Regions from separate parts of the Telluria mixta genome, predicted to be linked through region 2. Evidence: predicted binding sites of a transcription regulator. Region 2 holds the regulator's gene; each other region holds the start of a gene.

Region 1 (6,184 bases), 2.6 Mb from region 2:
GCAGCCGTTCCACGTCGCTGAAGTGTTCACCGGCGCACCGGGCAAGTACGTCTCGCTGAAAGACACGATCAAGGGCTTCAAGATGATCGCGTCGGGCGAGCTGGACCACCTGCCGGAGCAGGCGTTCTACATGGTCGGCACCATCGAAGAAGCGATCGAGAAGGCCAAGAAGCTGGCTGCCTAATCGCTAGCCTCTTCAAAGGACACTTATGGCAAATACCATTCACGTTGACGTCGTCTCGGCCGAAGAGCAGATCTTTTCGGGCGAAGCGGAATTCGTCGCGTTGCCGGGTGAATCGGGTGAGCTGGGTATCTACCCGATGCACACCCCCTTGATCACGCGCATCCGCCCGGGTGCCGTGCGCATCAAAGTGGCGGGCCGCAGCGACGAAGAGTTCGTGTTCGTCGCCGGCGGCATCCTGGAAGTCCAGCCGAAAGGCGTGACCGTCCTCGCCGACACCGCGATCCGCGGCGCCGACCTGGACGAAGCGAAAGCCCAGGAAGCCAAGCGCAAGGCCGAAGAGCTGATGGTCAACAAGGAATCGGCAATCGACTACGCCAAGGCGCAAGCCGAACTGGCGGCGGCGGTCGCCCAGCTGGCCGCCATCGCCAAGCTGCGTCATAAAGGACGCTGATCGCTGTTGTTCGAGCGCTCAAAAAAAAGGCAGCCCTGGCTGCCTTTTTTATTTCCCGGAACCGGGGTCAGAGCCCGGTTTTGGGAAATAGCCCGCGAGCCGTTGCCGAAATTCGGGCTCTGACCCCGGTGTAAGCGGCGCCGTCCGAAGATGCAAACCTGATAAGCTGGCATCAACGACAAGACGACGAGTAATCACATGCGAACCATCGAACAAATCCTCCGCGCCGCCCGGACCGTGGCCGTCGTCGGGCTCTCGAACAAGCCCGAACGCGCCAGCCTGGAAGTCGCCAGCTACCTGCAGGGGCAGGGCTACCGCATCATCCCCATCAATCCCGCGTACGCCGGCCAGGAGATCCTCGGCGAGACCGTCTACGGCACGCTCCAGGAAGCGGCCGATGCGCTCGCGTCGTCCGGTACGCGCATCGACATCGTCGATTGCTTCCGCAAATCCGAAGAGATCCCGCCGATCGCCAAGGACGCCATCGACGTGCGCGCCGGGTGCCTGTGGATGCAGCTCGGCATCGAGAACCAGGTCGCCGCCGACCTGGCCCGGGCCGCGGGCCTGGACGTGGTCATGAACCACTGCATGCTGATCGAGCACCGCAAGCTGGGAGAACAGGCCGCATGAGCATGCTGGAACGCTTCCGCGCACCCAAGCACCTGGAATTGCGCGACAAGGATGCCGGCGATACCCCGCTGCGCGACGACAAGAAGGGCAAGCTCAAGAATGGCGAGATCAAGGAGCGCGAGCGGGTGCTCACTGCCGAGCTGACGGCCGAAGTGGCCAAGCTGCAGGAAAAGTTGTATGCGGCGCGCGACCAGAAGCTGCTGCTGATCCTGCAGGGGATGGACACCTCCGGCAAGGACGGCACCGTGCGTGCGCTGTTCTCGCAGATCAATCCGATGGGCCTGCACGCCACCGGCTTCGTGGCGCCGACCGAGAAGGAAAAGGCCCACGATTTCCTCTGGCGCGTGCACGCGCGCGTGCCGGCCAAGGGAGAAATCGGGATCTTCAACCGCAGCCATTACGAAGACGTGCTCGTGCCGCGCATTCTCGGCACGCTGGACGGGAAGGACCTCGACCGCCGCTACGCCCAGATCCGCGACTTCGAACGCATGCTGGCCGAGACGGGGACGACGGTCATGAAGGTCTTCCTGCACATCTCGAAGGACGAGCAGCGCGAGCGCCTGCAGGCACGCCTGGACGATCCCGAGAAGCACTGGAAGTTCGACCCGGCCGACCTTACCGCGCGCGAAAAATGGGACGTCTACCAGGACGCCTACGCCGACGCGATCAACGCGACGGACGGCGACCACGCGCCGTGGTACATCGTGCCGGCGGATTCGAAGACGCACCGCAACCTGATCATCGCCCACCTGATGCTGGAGACCATGCAGGGCATGAAGCTCGAGTGGCCTGAGCCGAAGGCGGACATGGCCAAGGTAAGGATAGACAACTGAGTCGACGGGTGAGATTGGCATAGAATGGAGATCCACCAACCCGTACGATCTCCGACCATGTTCAAGTCCACCGCTTTGCTGCTTTCCCTCGGCGCCGCCGCGACGTTTTCCACGCTGACGGCGGCACCCGCGCTGGCGCAGACGCCGGCCGCCCAGCCCGCGGCTCACCCGGCCAGCTGCCCGGCCGTGCTGAAGCACACCTTCAACCGCCTGCAGGACGAAACGCCGCAGGACCTGTGCCAATACAGCGGCAAGGTCGTGCTGGTGGTGAACACGGCCAGCTACTGCGGTTTCACCAAGCAGTACGAAGGCCTGGAAAAGCTGTACGCGAAATACGCGCCGCGCGGCCTCGTCGTGCTGGGCTTCCCGTCGAACGACTTCAAACAGGAAGACGCGGACGCGAAGAAAATCGCCGACCTCTGCTACAACACGTACGGCGTGAAGTTCCCGATGTTCACCAGCACCGTCGTCTCCGGCGATAAAGCCAATCCGCTGTACTCGGAGCTGATCAAGGCGACGGGCAACCAGCCCAAGTGGAACTTCAACAAATACCTGATCGACCGCAACGGCAAAGTCATCGACTACTTCCCGAGCAAGGTGACGCCGGAAGATCCGACCCTCGTCGGCAAGATCGAGCAGGCACTGAAGGGCTGAGCTTCTCTTGACCGGTGACAGGTTTATCGTAATAACCCGCATACCTTCATGGTCATTTTGATGCACATCAACGATTTTGTTGAGGTGGCTCAATAGACTGATCTTCGTTGAACAACAACACGAAGAAAGGTCTCACCATGAAGAAGTCGATGCTGAAACTGGTGTTCGCCGCCCTGGGTCTCGTCGGGGCTGCCGTGCCCGCACTGGCGCAGGAATCGCCGTGGCTGGTGCGCGCGCGGGCGGTGCACATCGATCCGGCCGACAAGTCCGATCCCGTCGGCGGTACCGGCGCGAGCGACCGCCTGCACGTCGGCGACAAGTGGATCCCTGAAGTCGACATCTCCTATTTTTTTACGCCCAACTGGGCCGCGGAGCTCGTCCTCACGGTGCCGCAAAAGCATGACGTCACGCTGGACGGCAAGCGCATCGGCAGCTTCAAGCACGTGCCGCCGACCCTGCTGGCGCAATACCACTTCCTGCCTGGCGCGCAGATCGACCCATACGTCGGCGCCGGCATCAATTACACCCTGATTTCCAAGGTCGACATCCTGGATGGCGCCGGACGCCTCGAGCACGACAGCATCGGCGCGGCGCTGCAGGCCGGCGTCGACATCCGCATCGACAAACAATGGTCGGTCAATCTCGACGTGAAGAAGGTACAGATCCGCAGCGACGTCGACATCAACGGCGCACGCGCGAGCCGCGTGAAGATCGATCCGGTGCTGTTAGGCGCCGGCATCGGCTACCGGTTCTGACCCCCGTAACGAACCCCGCTTCCTCCAAAAGCGTGCCGGCCGTAACAGGCCGGTTTTGGCCGGCCTCATGTCGGCCTTTTTTATTTGCGCAGCACCGCGCGCAGCGGCCCGCGTAAGGCGTTGCAGACGACGATCTCCTGCGCGCGCGCAAGGCTGTCGCGCGTGAGCGGGCATTCGATCGCGCCCCAGGCCGGATCGTCCAGCAGCACGCCGCGCATCACGCCGGGCAGTACGCCGGACGACAGCGGCGGCGTGTACCAGTGGCCACCGATCTTCACGAACACGTTGCTGCGGCCACCCTCCGTCAGTTCGCCGCGTTCGTTGAAGAACAGCGTGTCGAAGGCGCCGGCGCTTTCCGCCGCGCGCCAGGCGGCGTCGTAGCGGCTGCGGATGCTCGTTTTATGACGCAGGAAGACGTCGTGCGCGCGCGTGGGCGCGTCGGCCAGCAGCACGGCGACCGGTTCGGCGAGGGGCGCCAGCGCGCCCGTCTGCACGACGATCTCGCCGTCCGGGCGCAGCGCGAGCCGTACGCGGTGCGGGGCGTCGTCCGGCAGCACAGCGCACGCTTCCATTGCGGCAGCGCGCGCCAGCTCCGGCTTGAACGGGTGACCGAAATACGCGGCGGACGCGCCAAGGCGCGCGAGGTGGCGCTCCAGATGGCGGCAGCCGTCCGCGCGCGTGCCGTAGATGGTCTCGAAGATCTCGAAGTCGTTCGCCAGGCCCGTGAGGAAGCCCGCCTTGAGCCGGCATTCGGCAAACTCGGCGCCCGCGTCGCTGTCGTACACGATGCCCGCGCCGACCCCGAGTTCGCCGTGCCGCACGCCGTTCTGTTCCGGCTGCAAGGTCAGGGTGCGGATCGGGACGGATAAACAGAAGTCGCCGAACCGCGCATTCTGCAGCGTCCCGAACCCGTTGCCCGCCGGCGGATCGATCCAGCCGATCGCGCCCGTATAGATGCCGCGCGCGGCCGGTTCCAGTTCGCGGATGATTTCCATCGTGCGGCGCTTGGGTGCGCCCGTGATCGAGCCGCAGGGATACAGGGCGGTAAAGATGTCCTGCAACGTGGTGCCCGGCGCGAGCTGGGCCTGCACGGTGGACGTCATCTGCAGCACGCTGCTGTAGCGCTTCACCTCGAACAGCGCCGGCACGCCCACGCTGCCGGTGCGCGCGATGCGTCCCAGGTCGTTGCGCAGCAGGTCGACGATCATGAGGTTCTCGGCGCGGTTCTTCGGATCGGCTGCCAGGTGCTGCGCGCGTACGGCGTTCACCACGTCGTCCGTGTCGGCCGGCGCGGTGCCCTTCATCGGACGCGCCAGCAGCCGGCCGGCATCGTGGCGCACGAACAGTTCGGGCGACAGCGACAGCACTGCGCGTCCATCCGGTAGGGCAATGAGCGCACCGTAGGGCACCGGCTGGCGTGCGCGCAGGCGCGCGTACAGCTGTTTGATGTCGCCGAAGGCGTCGAAGCGGAGACGGTACGTGTAATTGACCTGGTACGTGTCGCCGGCTGCGATGTAGTCGCGGATGCGGTCGATGGCCTGCGCGAACGTGGCTTCGTCGACGTTGGCGCGCACGGCGCCGATGCCGGCCGGGGTGTCCGGTGCGCTCGTGGCCAGCCAGGCGTCGACCTGGTCCGCATCCAGCATCGTGTAGCGCTCGAACAGCAGCACCTGGGCCAGCGGCGCATGCAGCTCGCGCGGCGGTGCGATGCCGAGCAGCTGCTCGCCCAGTTCATACGTCAGCACCGGCACGGCGTGCAGGCCGCGCGCGAGGGCGTCCTGCACGCCGTCCAGCAGGCGCGGCCAGTCTTCCACGCGCTGGCACGCCAGCATGCCCGCATAGCCCTCGTACAGGCGCGAGCGCGCCTGCGCATGGCCTTCGGGGCTCGCGTCGTCGAGCAGGGCGAACACGGTGGCATCCATGGCGGTGGTCAGGCGAGGAGAAGGGCCAGCTGCAGCGGGCTGTTCTCGGTGGGGTGTTGTTTGAAACCGCTCTTGGCGTAGCGGTGCCAGCGTCCGGTCACGTACGCGACGAGCATCCCGGCGCGCGCGGCCACGTCTTCCTCGCGGCCGTGGCCCTGCGTGCTGGCCACGCGCAGCGCCTGCTTGAACGCCAGCTCGACCTTGTCGTAGAACTGGTTCATGCGCACGACCAGGCGGTCGTCTTCGCCGACGAGGGCGTCGCCGATCAGCACGCGCGTCATGCCCGGATTGTTGACGGAGAACGACAGCAGGATCTGCAGCATCGCATGCGCCTGCGCGAGGCCGTTGTCCTCGCGTTCCGCGACCTGGTTGAACAGGGTGAACACGGTACCCTCGATGAATTCGATCAGGCCCTCGAACATCTGCGCCTTGCTGGCGAAATGGCGATACAGGGCCGCTTCCGACACCGACAGCCGGGCGGCCAGCGCCGCCGTCGTGATCTTCTCGCCCTTCGGGTGTTCGAGCATGGCCGCCAGGGCCTGGAGGATCTGCTGTTTGCGTTGGCCCGGCTTGGTGCTTGCCATGTTGTTAGAGGTTCTCCGTGTTGTATCTGGGTGCGAGCCGGCGCAGGTGCGCGGGCAGCTTGAGCACGGATTTTACTTTGACATCGACGTAACCGGGGCGTTTGACCATCTTCGGCAACGGGGCTTTGCCGATCGGATCGCTGAAGCGCAGGTATTGCGTGACCCACGCCG
Region 2 (6,184 bases):
CTGCGGGGCTTCGACATGCAGCACTACAGCCCGATGTACTCCTGGCTGTGGGACGGCAATGCGATCAATCCGAGTACCGGCCAGCCGGGCTATTTCACATTCGGTCCCGATGCGGCCGACCCGTCGATCGCCAACTCGATCGCATGGCGCCGGGATCACGGGGACAAGCCGATCATCGCCTATCAATGGCACTGGCATTCGCCGTCGGGCGGCACCGTCGGCACGAACACGTTCTACACCGAGTTCACGACGTTCGACGCATCCCGGGCCGTGAGGAAGGGGACGCAGGAATACGCGGACACGCTGCGCGATATCGACGCCATCGCCGTCCAGCTCGCAAAGCTGCGCGATGCCGGCGTCCCCATCATCTGGCGACCCCTCCATGAGGCCGGCGGTACCTGGTTCTGGTGGAGCGCGAAAGGCGCTACCGTTTACAAGCAGCTGTGGAACCTGATGTACGACCGTCTCATGAACTACCACGGCCTGCACAACCTGCTGTGGTGCTGGTGCGGCAACGACGCTGCCTGGTATCCGGGGAACGACAAGGTCGACATCATCGGCATCGACTCCTATCCCGGCAACTTCGTCTACATCAACAACAAGGCGGAGTTCGACAAGGCCTATGCACTCAGCAGCGGCACGAAGCTCGTCGCCATGACCGAGAACGGTCCGATGCCGGATATCGACAGCAGCCTCGAAGGCGGCGCGCCGTGGTCCTTCTTCATGTCCTGGGTCGACGTCACGGCGGCCAATGACGATGCGCGCATCAAGGCCGTGTATGCCGACCCGCGCGTCATCACGCTGGAACGTTACGTGTGATCAGAAGTTGTGGCGCATGCCGAGCACGTACGCCTTCAGCGTCGCGCCCGGCGCCGCGCCCAAGCTGTTGATCGCGAATTCGTAGACGCCGTTCGCGCGGTTGTCCAGGCGCGTCGTGTACGCGTACAGGCTGCTGCGCTTGCTGAGCGTGTAGTCGTAGCCGAGCGTCGCGTGGGTGGCGCCGGTGCCCGCGCCGGCGCGCACGAAGCCGATGCGCGTGCCGGCCGGCCCGCTCGCGTCGCCCGCGCGCGCGATGCCGATGCGGATGCCGTGCGGTCCCATCTGGTGCGACAGCGACAGGTACACGGCGTTGCGCGCCAGCTCGCCGGCCCCCGTCCCGTATTTCAACCGTTCGGCGACGACGGCGATGCGCGTCTGCGGGAACTGGTAGGCGAGGGCGGCCTTCGCGCCCGTGTCGTCCAGCCCCGGGCCCTGGTACTCGTGGTGGCGTTCGCCGGCCAGCACGGCATACCACGGGCCCCGTTCGTAGATGGCGGCGGCCGACGTCAGCGACGGCTTCGCGCCGTTCGCCGGCTTTTCCTCGTTCAGGCCGTGCGTCACCCGCAGCGACAGGCCGAGCCACGCGGGGCTCCAGTAATGGATCGAGTTGGACTGGCGCCGGTCGAACGACGAGGTGTCGCTGACGTTGTCCGCGTCCGCCGCGGAACCGTTGCCCATGATGCTCATGAAGCCGGCCGTCGTCGGATAGAACGGGTCGAGGCCGGACGTGGCGCCGTTGTACGCCGTCGTCCAGTGGCCCGCGAACAGCGTGCCCCAGGTGCCGGCGAGGCCCACGCGGGTGTCGCGTGCGGCGAGGGCGCCGGCGCCCGTGTCCGGCGACAGCGTGCCTTCGATCTGGAAGATGGCTTTCAAGCCGCCGCCGAGGTCTTCACCGCCGCGGAAGCCCAGCACGGAGCGGTTGTTCACGAGGCGCACGAGGCCGGGGCCGGAGGAACTGTCCGCGTGTTCGAGGGCGACGTTGAGGCGGCCGTAGACCTGCACGGCGCTGTCCTGGGCGTGAGCGGCGGTGGCCAGCAGCAGGCCGGCGAGGGGAATGAATCTGGAATGCATGGACGATCTCCTTCGCCCGCATTGTCGATGCGGACCGGGAGACCGTGAACTACCGAAAGGTCAGGCCATCGGGCTGCACTGCTCCGTCCCGGCCGCCATCGCCTTCAGCCGCGCCGGTTCGAGCAGCACGACCTCGCGCTTGTCGACCTGCACGAGCCCCAGCTTTTTAAAACGGGACAGCAGGCGGCTGATGCTTTCGATGGTCAGGCCCAGGTAGTTGCCGATGTCTTCGCGCGACATGCGCAGCTGGAAGCGCGTGGACGAATAGCCGCGCGCCGCGTAGCGGGCGGACAGGTTGATGAGGAAGACGGCGAAGCGCTGCTCGGCGCGCATGTTCCCCAGCAGGAGCATGACGTTCTGCTCGCGCGTGATTTCCTGGCTCATGATGCGGTGGAAGTGGCGCAGCAGCGCCGGCACCTGGCCGAACAGGTCCTGCAGATGCGCGAACGGGATCTCGCAGACTTCGCTGTCTTCCAGCGCGACGGCGTCGCAGTGGTGGCGGTCGGCGCTGATGGCGTCCATGCCGAGCAGCTCGCCGGCCATCTGGAAGCCCGTGATCTGCGCTTCTCCGGCCGCGTTGATCTGGTACGTCTTGAAGTGGCCGAAGCGCACGGCGTACAGGTTGCGGAACGGCTCGCCCATCTTGTACAGCGGCTCGTCGCGCTCCAGGCGGCGGCGCTTGCCGATGATCTGGTCCAGGCGGTCGATGTCCGCATCCTCCAGGCCCATCGGCAGGCACAGCTGGTGCATGCTGCAAGCCGCGCAACTGATCTTGAGTGCGTTAGCGGTGACGGGAGTCGCGGGTAGGGTATCAGCTGCAATCATGGCGAGGACCTTCGGGGGATGTTCCGATTATAGACGTTAGCCCCTACCACAAGTAGGGAATTTGTCCCGCTGTTGGTCGCCTTGCCAACGAAGTGTCGCGTGGAGGTCAAGCGTGCGCGCCTTCGCATTGTCAAGGATTACACTTCCCATGAATATTTGCCAACGGGAGAACCATGTCGGCCGACCAGCGTTCCGCTTCACCCATTTTGCATGATGGCGAGGCTCTGCCTCTGGCCGACGAAGACCAGGCCCGGGCCGATTTCTACGCGCTGTTCGCACGCCTGCTGCTGGCCCCGCCCGACGACGCCCTGCTCGCGGCCCTGGCCGCCGCCGACCCGATCGCCGCCGCCGGCGAATTCGCTCTCGAGGACGCCTGGCTGAAGCTGACCCAGGCCGCCACCGTCGTCGACGCATCCGCCGCGGCCGATGAATTCTCGGCCATGTTCATCAGCACCGGCACGCCGCCGCTGAATCCGTACGGGTCCTTCTACCTCACGGGCCACCTGAACGACGCGCCCCTGGCCGACCTGCGCCACGACCTCGCCCGCCTGCGCCTGTCCCGCGCGCCCGGCGTGGGCGAATTCGAGGACCACCTGGGCACGCTGTGCGAAACGATGCGCGTATTGATCCAGGGCGGCCCCGGCATGGCGCCGCGCGGCCTCGCCGTGCAAAAACACTTTTTCGAGACGCACATCCGGCCCTGGTACGCGGCCTGCCTGGCCGACATCGCGAACAGCCCGGACGCGAATTTCTACCGGATCGTCGCGGGCGTCGTCGACGCGTTCCTGTCGATCGAAGCGCAGGCATTTGCCGTGCTCGATGCTACCGACCCGATTGCCGCTTGAGGGGACCATCATGGACAAAGACAAGCAACCCGATCCCGCCCGCCGCAGCCTGCTGAAGGCGGCACCGCTGGGCGCGCTGGCCGTCGCCGCGGCCGCGCATGCGCGTGCGCCCGAGCCGCAGCCCGGGCCCGCGGCACCGGCGGAGCCGGAGCAGGCCAAGGGCTATCACGAGACGGAACACATCCGGCGCTACTACCGCACCGCGGCTTACTGGTAGAAGGAGACCACGACCATGACCCTGGTGAAGACATCACGCGACAGCGGGTTGAAACGGCGCCGCTTCCTCGTCGGCGCGGGCGTGACGGCCGGTGCCGGCGCCCTCGCGCGCCACCTGCCGCTGAACGTGATCCAGCCCGCAACCGCGGCGGACGCCGTGCCGGCCAGGCCGAACACGGAGGTCAAGCACACGGTGTGCAGCCACTGTTCGGTGGGCTGCTCGGTGGAGGCCGTCGTCAGCAATGGCGTGTGGATCCGCCAGGAAGCCGCGTTCGACTCTCCGATCAACATGGGCGCCCACTGCGCGAAGGGCGCGTCGGTGCGCGAGCACGGCTTCGGCGAGCACCGCCTGCGCTATCCGATGAAGCTCGTGAACGGCAAGTACGAGCGCATCACGTGGGACCAGGCCATCAACGAGATCGGCGACCGGCTCCTGAAACTGCGCGAGCAGTCCGGGCCGGACGCGCTGATGGTCATCGGCAGCTCGAAGCACAACAACGAGCAGTCCTACCTGCTGCGCAAATGGGTGTCGATGTGGGGTTCCAATAACTGCGACCACCAGGCCCGCATCTGCCACTCGACGACGGTGGCCGGCGTCGCCCAGACCTACGGATATGGCGCGATGACGAACTCGTTCAACGACCTCCACTACAGCAAGGCCGTGCTGTTCATCGGCTCGAACCCGGCCGAGGCGCACCCGATCTCGATGCTGCACTTCCTGCACGCGAAGGAGCTGGGCGCGAAGATGATCGTCGTCGACCCGCGCTTCACCCGCACGGCGCGCTTCGCCCACCACTACGTGCGCATCCGTCCCGGCACCGACATCGCGTTCGTGTGGGGCATGCTGTGGCACATCTTCAACAACGGCTGGGAGGACAAGGAGTACATCGCGGCGCGCACCTACGGCATGGACGACGTGCGCAAGGAAGTGGCCAAGTGGACCCCTGACAAGGTCAGCGATGTAACGGGCGTGCCGGAAGCCTCCGTGCGCATGGCGGCCGAGATGCTGGCGACGAACAGGCCGTCGTCCGTCGTCTGGTGCATGGGCATCACGCAGCACCACGTGGGCACGGCGAACGTGCGCGCGCTCTCGATCCTGCAGCTCGCGCTGGGGAACATCGGCGTGCAGGGCGGCGGCGCCAATATCTACCGCGGCCACGACAACGTGCAGGGCGCGACGGACGTCGGCCCGAACGGCGATTCGCTGCCCGGCTACTACGGCATCGCGGAAGGCGCCTGGAAGCATTTCTCCACCGTGTGGGGCGTCGATTACGACTGGGTCAAGTCGCGCTTCGGCTCGAAGGAGCTGATGGAAAAGCCGGGCATCACGGTGTCGCGCTGGTTCGACGCGGTGCTCGAGGATAACCAGTACGTCGACCAGCCGACCAACCTGCGTGCCGTGTTTTATTGGGGCCACGCGCCGAACAGCCAGACGCGCCTGCCGGACATGAAGGCTGCGATGCAGAAGCTGGACTTCATGGTCGTCATCGATCCTTATCCCAGCATGACGGCGGCGATGCATGGCCGCACGGACGGGGTCTACCTGCTGCCGGCCGCGTCGCAGTTCGAGACGCAGGGCTCCGTGACGGCATCGAACCGGTCGATCCAGTGGCGCGAGCGCGTGATCCAGCCGCTGTTCGAATGCAAGACGGACCACGAGATCATGTACCTGTTCGCGCGCAAGCTGGGCTTCGGCGAACAGCTCGTCAAGAACATCAAGGTCGTCAACAACGAGCCGGTCATCGAGGACATCCTCCGCGAGATCAACCGCTCCTGCTGGACCATCGGCTACACGGGCTGCTCGCCCGAGCGACTCAAATTGCACATGGAGCACAAGCGCGACTTCAATCCGACGACGATGCGCGCGGAGAGCGGTCCGTGCAAGGGCGATTACTACGGCCTGCCGTGGCCGTGTTGGGGCACGCCGGAAATGAAGCACCCGGGCACGCCGATCCTGTACGACCTGCACAAGCCGGTGGCCGAGGGCGGCCTGCCGTTCCGCGCCAACTGGGGCGTGGAGCACAACGGCGAGCCCCTGCTCGCGGCCGACGGCTCGTTCACGAAGGACAGCGAGATCGACACGGGCTATCCCGAATTCGACCACGTGTTCCTGAAGAAGCTGGGCTGGTGGGCCGAGCTCACGCCGGAAGAGCAGGTGCAAGCCGAGGGCAAGAACTGGAAGACGGACCTGTCGGGCGGGATCATCCGTGTCGTGATCGCCCACGGCTGCGCGCCGTTCGGCAACGCGCGGGCCCGCTGCAACGTGTGGAACTTCCCGGACCCCGTGCCGACGCACCGCGAACCGCTCGTCACGCCGCGGCGCGACCTGGTTGCCAAATACCCGACCTACGACGACAAGGCAGCGTTCTGGCGCCTGCCGACGTTGTACAAGTCGGTGCAGGCGGTCG
Region 3 (6,184 bases), 1.6 Mb from region 2:
CGACCACCAGCTCCAGCGGCAGCACGGGCTGCGCGCCATGCGCCTGCAGCAGGTGCACGATCAGCACGCCGATGTCTTCGCGCCGCGCGCGCAGCGGCGGCAGCTGGAGCGCGAACCCTTCCAGGCGGCGCAGCAGGGCCTGGTTGAACGCGGCCGTGTCGAGGTCCTGGTCCGTGGCCGCGATCAGGCGTGCCGTCGTCTTGCGGTCCTGGCTCGCGCCCAATGGCCGGTAGTCGCCGCCTTCCAGCACGCGCAGCAGCATCGGCTGCACGCTGGCCGGCGCATTGCCGATCTCGTCGAGGAACAGGGTCCCGCCGTCCGCTTCCGCGAACAGCCCCTTGCGCTCCTGCGCCCCCGTGTACGCGCCGCGCGCCGCGCCGAACAGCTCGGCGGCCGCCAGCGATTCGTTCAGTGCCGCCATGTTGACGGCGACCAGCCGCGTCTGGGCACGCTGGCCCAGCGCGTGGATCGCGCGCGCCGCGATTTCCTTGCCGGTCCCCGTTTCGCCCAGCAGCAGGACGGGGATGTCCGTCGGGGCCACCATGCGGATCTGGTCGCGCAGCGCGATCGCCGCCGCGCCCACGCCCACGAGCCCCGGCACCGGGTTGTGCTTGGGCAGGCATTCCATCCAGTGCAGGCACAGGACGACGGCGCGGCCCAGGGTCAGCACCTGGCCGCGCGCGACGTCGGCCGCATCGAACCGGATCGGCCCCGTCGCGGCCCGGCCGTTCAGCTCGACCGGCATGCGGGTCGCCGGGAAGTGCACGACGACGCCTTCTCCGCCGGTCTCTTTCACGATCCGCACGGGATCGCGCGAGATCGTGCCGTGGCCCAGCGGCAGGCCCGCCTGGCCAGGACGATAGAACAGGGGCGCATAGCGGTTCACTTCCAGCGTGCCGGGATCGCCGACGAATTGTTCGCCGATGCGCGCCGGATCGGGATGCCAGAGGATCGTCAGCGCCAGCAGCGGCCGTCCGGGCATGCCCTGCGCGGACAGCTGCAAAGTCTGGGTGTATTCGGTGGAGTCGAGCATGCGCGGAACGTCTACGTTGTCGCTTTACATGTAAAAAACATGGCAATTTTACACGCAGAAACTCTCGCCGGGCCGGAATCGGGCGCGTTTGCCCAGGATTTCGTCATGGCACGGCGTTTGCAATAGGAGTATCGCCGCCATCGGGGCGGTGCCTTTTCCCGGACGTGCCATGACATTCAACCTCGCTTCCTCGCCCATCCAGCCCTTTGACGCCCGCGTCATGCTCGACGTGCACAGCCTGAAAGCCCTGCGCCAGCGCCGCGGCGGACGCGAGGCACTGTCCGAACAATTCCAGGAACGAAGGCTATGCCTCACCCGCGCCGCCATCAAGCGCGCCGAATCCGGCAAGCCCGTGCCCTACCGCACCGTGCGCCACCTGGCCGCGTTCTACGGCATCGGCGTCGAGACCCTGATCGACGCGGAGCCGACCCGCCAGGCAACGCTCGCGCGCCGCGTGCCGGACCTGCCGGACATGTCGGACGTCGAGCGCCTGCAATGCCGTGCCGTCATCGATGCGGTCCACGTGGCCGGCCGCGGGCGGATCATCGACATGCAGGGCGTGGCCGGGTCCGGCAAATCGCACCTGCTGTCCTTCGGCGCCCGCGACGCCCGGGCACGCGGCTACACCTGCGTCGTGCTCGACGGCGCACCGGACAGCCACACGGCCGCCGGCCTGATGCTCGCCCTGCTCGGCCTGCAGGCCGACGCCGGCACCGACGCCGTCCCGCTGGCCGACCTCGTGCGGTCCCGCTGCGCCGCGCTGGGCGTGTCGCCGGTCCATGTCGATGCCTGCGTCGGCCTCATCGACGCCGCGCCTGAATGGCCCCTGCCGGCCACCCAGCTGCTGCAGACGGCCGCCCTGTGCGCGCTGGTCCAGCACCGCGCGGCCAACCAGCCCCTCCTCATCGCGATCGACGACCTCCAGTGCGCCGACTGGCAGCTCGCGATGATCCTGAACGTGGTCGTGCCCACGACGCTGGATTACCCCGTGCTGTGGATGTTCGCCACCCGCCTGGAACCGGGTCCGATGCGGCGTCCGCTCGGCGTGCGCATGGACGCGCTGGCCCGCACCACGCTGCACCTGACGCCGCCGCCCGGGCGCACGGACCGCGCCGACGCCGGCGGCGTGCACCGCCTCGGCCGCACAGGCGGCCAGGCCGCCGACTAACGCGCCGGTACCGGGTCGTCCACGTCCAGCACGTGGTCGCGGAAAATGTCCGGCAATATGTCCAGCACGAGGTCGCGGCCGAGCAGGTCGCTCCCCCGGACTGCGCGCGCCACCATGTCGATGTCGATGGCCGCCAGCGCCGCCTGTGCCGAGGCCGCATGGCTCAGATGCCACGGCTCCGGGCACATGCCGCGGCGCCGCGTCCGATACGGGCGGAAGAATCCGAAACGCGCCGCATGCACGTCGAGCCAGGCGTGCAGGCGCGCGTACACGCCGTCCGGCCCGGCCTCGTCCGGCAACAGCTTCGCGCGGTAGCCGGGCGGGTGCGCGGCGCGGTCGAACACGTCGATATCCGTGCCCCAGTGACGCCGCGTCGCACCCGGCAACCCGGTCCAGTCGAGGATCGCGCGGACAATCTCCGGCGGCGCCAGCGCCTCGAAGTCGCGTGACCTGCCCTGGCAATCGTACAGCGTTGCCTGCCCGGAAAACTTGCGGTTCCAGTTGCGGGCCTGGGCGTCGAACGGCCGCCACGATGCGATCGGCAGCATGTCGATGCCGTCATGCGCGGCCGCGGCGCGCATCGCGAGGAAGGCCGCCGCGACCTCGGGCCGGGCCGCAAAGCGGGGCTGCCCCGGCGGTTGCCCTGGCGTCTGCCCATACTGCTGGACATGCGTGCGCGCACGCCCCGTCAGCGTGAACTCGTCGAACGGCCCGCTGCTCATCGCGTCGCGCCGCCGGCTTCAGCGGGTCTCGATCGCATCGACGCGGTCGGGATAGAACGCCACGTGTTCGCGAATTGCCTCCACGGCCGGGTATGGCGCCTCGTAGCTCCACACCGCGTTCTCGCCGCGCGGCCCTGCCCCCGCGATCGAGAAATAGGAACAGTCGCCCTTGTACGGACAATACGTGTGCCGGTCGGTGCGCTGCAGGCGGTCCATGGCCACGTCCTCGCGCGGGATGTACAGCACGGGCGGATAATCCGCCTCGCGCAGCGCGAGCGCGCGGCCGCTGCTGGCGATCACGGCACCGCCGGCGCGCACCGTGACGTGGCCGGGCGCCGGCGCGATGCTGATCGGATGGTCGGGACCGGGTGTCTTCATGGCTGTCGGCATGTTCTCTCCTGTCTTGGCCATCTACGATCTCATGCCGGCCAGTCGGGCGCAAGCCCGATCAGCGCGCGCCGCGCACGATGCGCGCGTACAGCACGACGTTCAGCGCCAGCACGGCCGCCGCCAGCCCCCATTGCATGGTCCGCGTGAGACCGGCCGGGTAGATGAGTCCGACGAGGTAATGGTCGACGAAGCCGCCCGCGTAGCCGGCCGCCCCGGCCAGCATGCGCAGGTGGTTCTCGAGCCCGGTCAGCGGACATGCCGCCCCGGTGGCCTCGATCCCGATGCCCCATATGACGGCGGCCAGGTGCAACGGCAACAGGCGGCGCCGGCGCACGACGAGCAGCGCGCCGCCCGCGACGAACAGGATGAAGCCCAGGTGCACTACCAGCACCACGGTGGCGAGTGTGTGATAGACCATGGGCCCATGATAACCACCGGCGCACGACTGATACATGTCAAACCCGCATCCGGGTGCACTCCTATTCTCCACCTTCATCGCCGATCCGTTCGGCCGAACCGAGGAGAACATCATGATGCACGTGATGCCACGCACGACCACGCCGCCGTCCGCGGCCCGGCGCCGGTCCATCCTTAGGCAAGCCCTGCTGGGCGCCGCCGCCCTGCTGATGCTCGCCTTCGCACTGCCTGTCGCCACCGCGCAGTCTTCCCAGGCGTCGCGCGCCACTGACAGCGACTCCGCCACGCGGCGCCAGCAGACCGCCGTCAAGCACGTCAGCGACGCCGTCGGCGTCGTGCATACGATGACCAACGACACCGGGATGCCGGCGCTGCTGGGCCGCGCGCGCGGCGTCTTCATCGTGCCCACCTACGGACGGGCCGCGCTCGGCGTCGGCGGTGCCGGCGGCGCGGGCGTGCTGATGGCCCGGCGCGCGGACGGTTCCTGGGGCAACCCGGTGTTCTTCGACACCGGCGGCCTCAGCATCGGACTCCAGGCCGGCGTGGAAGGCGGGCCGATCGCCCTCGTGCTGCTGAACCAGAAAGCCGTGGACAGCTTCCGCAACCGTAACAACTTCTCGCTCAGCGCCGACGCCGGCCTCACCGTCGTCAACTTCGCGCGCATGGCCCAGGGCTCCACGGCAGGCGACGTCGTCGCGTGGTCCGGCAGCAAGGGCCTGTTCGGCAACGCGGCCACGGTGGGCATCAACGACGTGCGCTACAACCAGCGCCTGACCGAGGCCTATTACGGCAAGCCGATGACGGCGCTGCAGGCGATCGACAGCACGGAGACCAATGCCCAGGCCGACGCCCTGCGCAAGGTGCTCGGCAGTCCGCCGACGCCGGCCGGCAGCAGCGGCAAGACCGGCGGGCGGTAGCAGCGGCATACCGGGCCCGGGATGGTCGCCCGGACCCGATGACGGTGGCTGCGCCCGGCGGCGTGCCACCGTGGACGGTTACACCGGCCGACGCCGCACGGCCGCCAGCACGCAGCCGGCCAGCACCACCAGCAACAGCGTGGACGGCTCCGGCACGGCACGCACGGCACTGAACGCATTGTCCGGCGTGACGGTCAGGCGCCCGTCCGGCGCCGCGTCGGGATGGAGGGCGATGCTGCCCAGGTCGCCGTCGACGCCGAGGTAGTGCGTGTCGTCGAACAGCGACCAGCCGAATGTGCTGCCGTCGCTGCCGTCGCCGAACAGGAAGCTCACGTCGAAGCCGACGTGGCCGCCCAGCCGGATCGCCTGGAACCAGTCGCCGCCGCCCGCATCGCTCGCGAACGCCAGCGCGCCCGGCGGGCCGCCTGTCACGGAGCCCGTCGCGACGGGCGTGCCCAGCAGGTCGGCGGCCAGGTTCGTCACGGACGCGCTGGCCGCGGTGGCGCCGCCGACGCTCAGGAACGTGAAACCGAGGTAAGCGGTGCCCGTGCCCAGCGTGGACGTGTCGATGTCGACGTGGTGGACCGGCACGGCCAGCGCCGCGCCGGCGCACAGGCACATCCAGGTTGCGGCCAGCAGCCGGGCCGCGCGGTGTGTGATGGACTTCATCATTCGTCTCCTAGTAGTTAGCCTTGTACAGTTGCGGGGTATAGGCAATCGCGGCCCTGGCCGGGTTCGAGAACGTCGTGGTCACGGTCGCCGTCTGGCCCGGCGCCAGTTCCGCCTCGCCCAGCGTCACGTAGGGCACGCCGTCCTTCACGCCCGTCGCGTTGTCGAGCGCGACGCCGTTCGTCAGCCCGACAAGGCGGAACTGCAGCGGTCCCTTGAGGGCCGTGCCGCCCGTGTTCGTGAACGTCACCGTGCCCGTGTACTTCTGGGTGAAACGGTTCATCGTCAGGCCGGAACGCGCAATCTTCACATTGCCGGTCAGGTCCACGGGCGCCAGCAGGTCGTAGCGCGTCCCGTAGAAGTGGAATTCGCCGTACGACGAAATGCCCGGATACGCCGGATCCGTCGGCGGTCCCGGATGGTCCACGCGGGCCATGAAGTAGCGGTACTGCTGCGTCTCCTGGCCGGGCACCACGGGGATGACTTCCATCTCGAAGTTGCGGCCGCCCGTGTCCGTCGTCTCGCGGCTGGTGAGCAGCGTCCAGTTCACGTTGTCGTTCGACCCGTACACGTTGGCGCCCTGCGAGCGGTTGCCGAACATGTAGCGGGCCTGGATGCCGAAGGCGCCGACGGCCACACGGTAGTTCTCGCCGAAGTCGATGGTGATCGGGGCACGCAGGTCGCCGGAATAACTGTTGTAGTTATTGTCGACCAGCAGGGCCGGACGGTCGGCGCCGAAGCCGATGGTCGTCACCATGTTCCTGCTCCAGTCCAGGCTGCCGTCGGACGCGACGCGGGGATTGACCAGTTCCAGCTTGCGCACGGCCGCCTGCACGGCCTTCAGCAAGGCCGGAAAATCGGCATCGGA

What was found. The regulator FNR, encoded in region 2, switches genes on or off when oxygen is low (the NO sensors DNR and NnrR bind a similar motif). The targets are predictions, from matches to a motif close to TTGATNNNNATCAA.
Region 1: a site for FNR is predicted at 2,810-2,823, ahead of P0M04_RS08805 (OmpW/AlkL family protein). Genes of this name have one in related genera too.
Region 3: a site for FNR is predicted at 3,759-3,772, ahead of P0M04_RS27320 (lipid-binding SYLF domain-containing protein). Genes of this name have one in related genera too.

Annotation. Positions count from the first base shown of each region.
Region 1 is NZ_CP119520.1:1,982,123-1,988,306, reverse strand. It holds gene atpD (F0F1 ATP synthase subunit beta) at 1-184, shown strand, start outside; gene P0M04_RS08825 (F0F1 ATP synthase subunit epsilon) at 210-635, shown strand; gene P0M04_RS08820 (CoA-binding protein) at 834-1,265, shown strand; gene P0M04_RS08815 (PPK2 family polyphosphate kinase) at 1,262-2,098, shown strand; gene P0M04_RS08810 (glutathione peroxidase) at 2,156-2,752, shown strand; gene P0M04_RS08805 (OmpW/AlkL family protein) at 2,890-3,507, shown strand; gene P0M04_RS08800 (chorismate-binding protein) at 3,588-5,429, opposite strand; gene slmA (nucleoid occlusion factor SlmA) at 5,438-6,013, opposite strand; gene P0M04_RS08790 (HAD-IA family hydrolase) at 6,018-6,184, opposite strand, start outside.
Region 2 is NZ_CP119520.1:4,556,563-4,562,746, forward strand. It holds gene P0M04_RS20350 (glycosyl hydrolase) at 1-819, shown strand, start outside; gene P0M04_RS20355 (porin) at 820-1,890, opposite strand; gene fnr (fumarate/nitrate reduction transcriptional regulator Fnr) at 1,951-2,640, opposite strand; gene P0M04_RS20365 (TorD/DmsD family molecular chaperone) at 2,889-3,560, shown strand; gene P0M04_RS20370 (formate dehydrogenase) at 3,571-3,777, shown strand; gene P0M04_RS20375 (formate dehydrogenase subunit alpha) at 3,793-6,184, shown strand, end outside.
Region 3 is NZ_CP119520.1:6,191,547-6,197,730, forward strand. It holds gene P0M04_RS27295 (sigma 54-interacting transcriptional regulator) at 1-1,033, opposite strand, end outside; gene P0M04_RS27300 (ATP-binding protein) at 1,203-2,201, shown strand; gene P0M04_RS27305 (M15 family metallopeptidase) at 2,198-2,923, opposite strand; gene P0M04_RS27310 (DUF427 domain-containing protein) at 2,942-3,313, opposite strand; gene P0M04_RS27315 (DUF2784 domain-containing protein) at 3,372-3,731, opposite strand; gene P0M04_RS27320 (lipid-binding SYLF domain-containing protein) at 3,844-4,647, shown strand; gene P0M04_RS27325 (NF038129 family PEP-CTERM protein) at 4,726-5,316, opposite strand; gene P0M04_RS27330 (putative Ig domain-containing protein) at 5,327-6,184, opposite strand, start outside.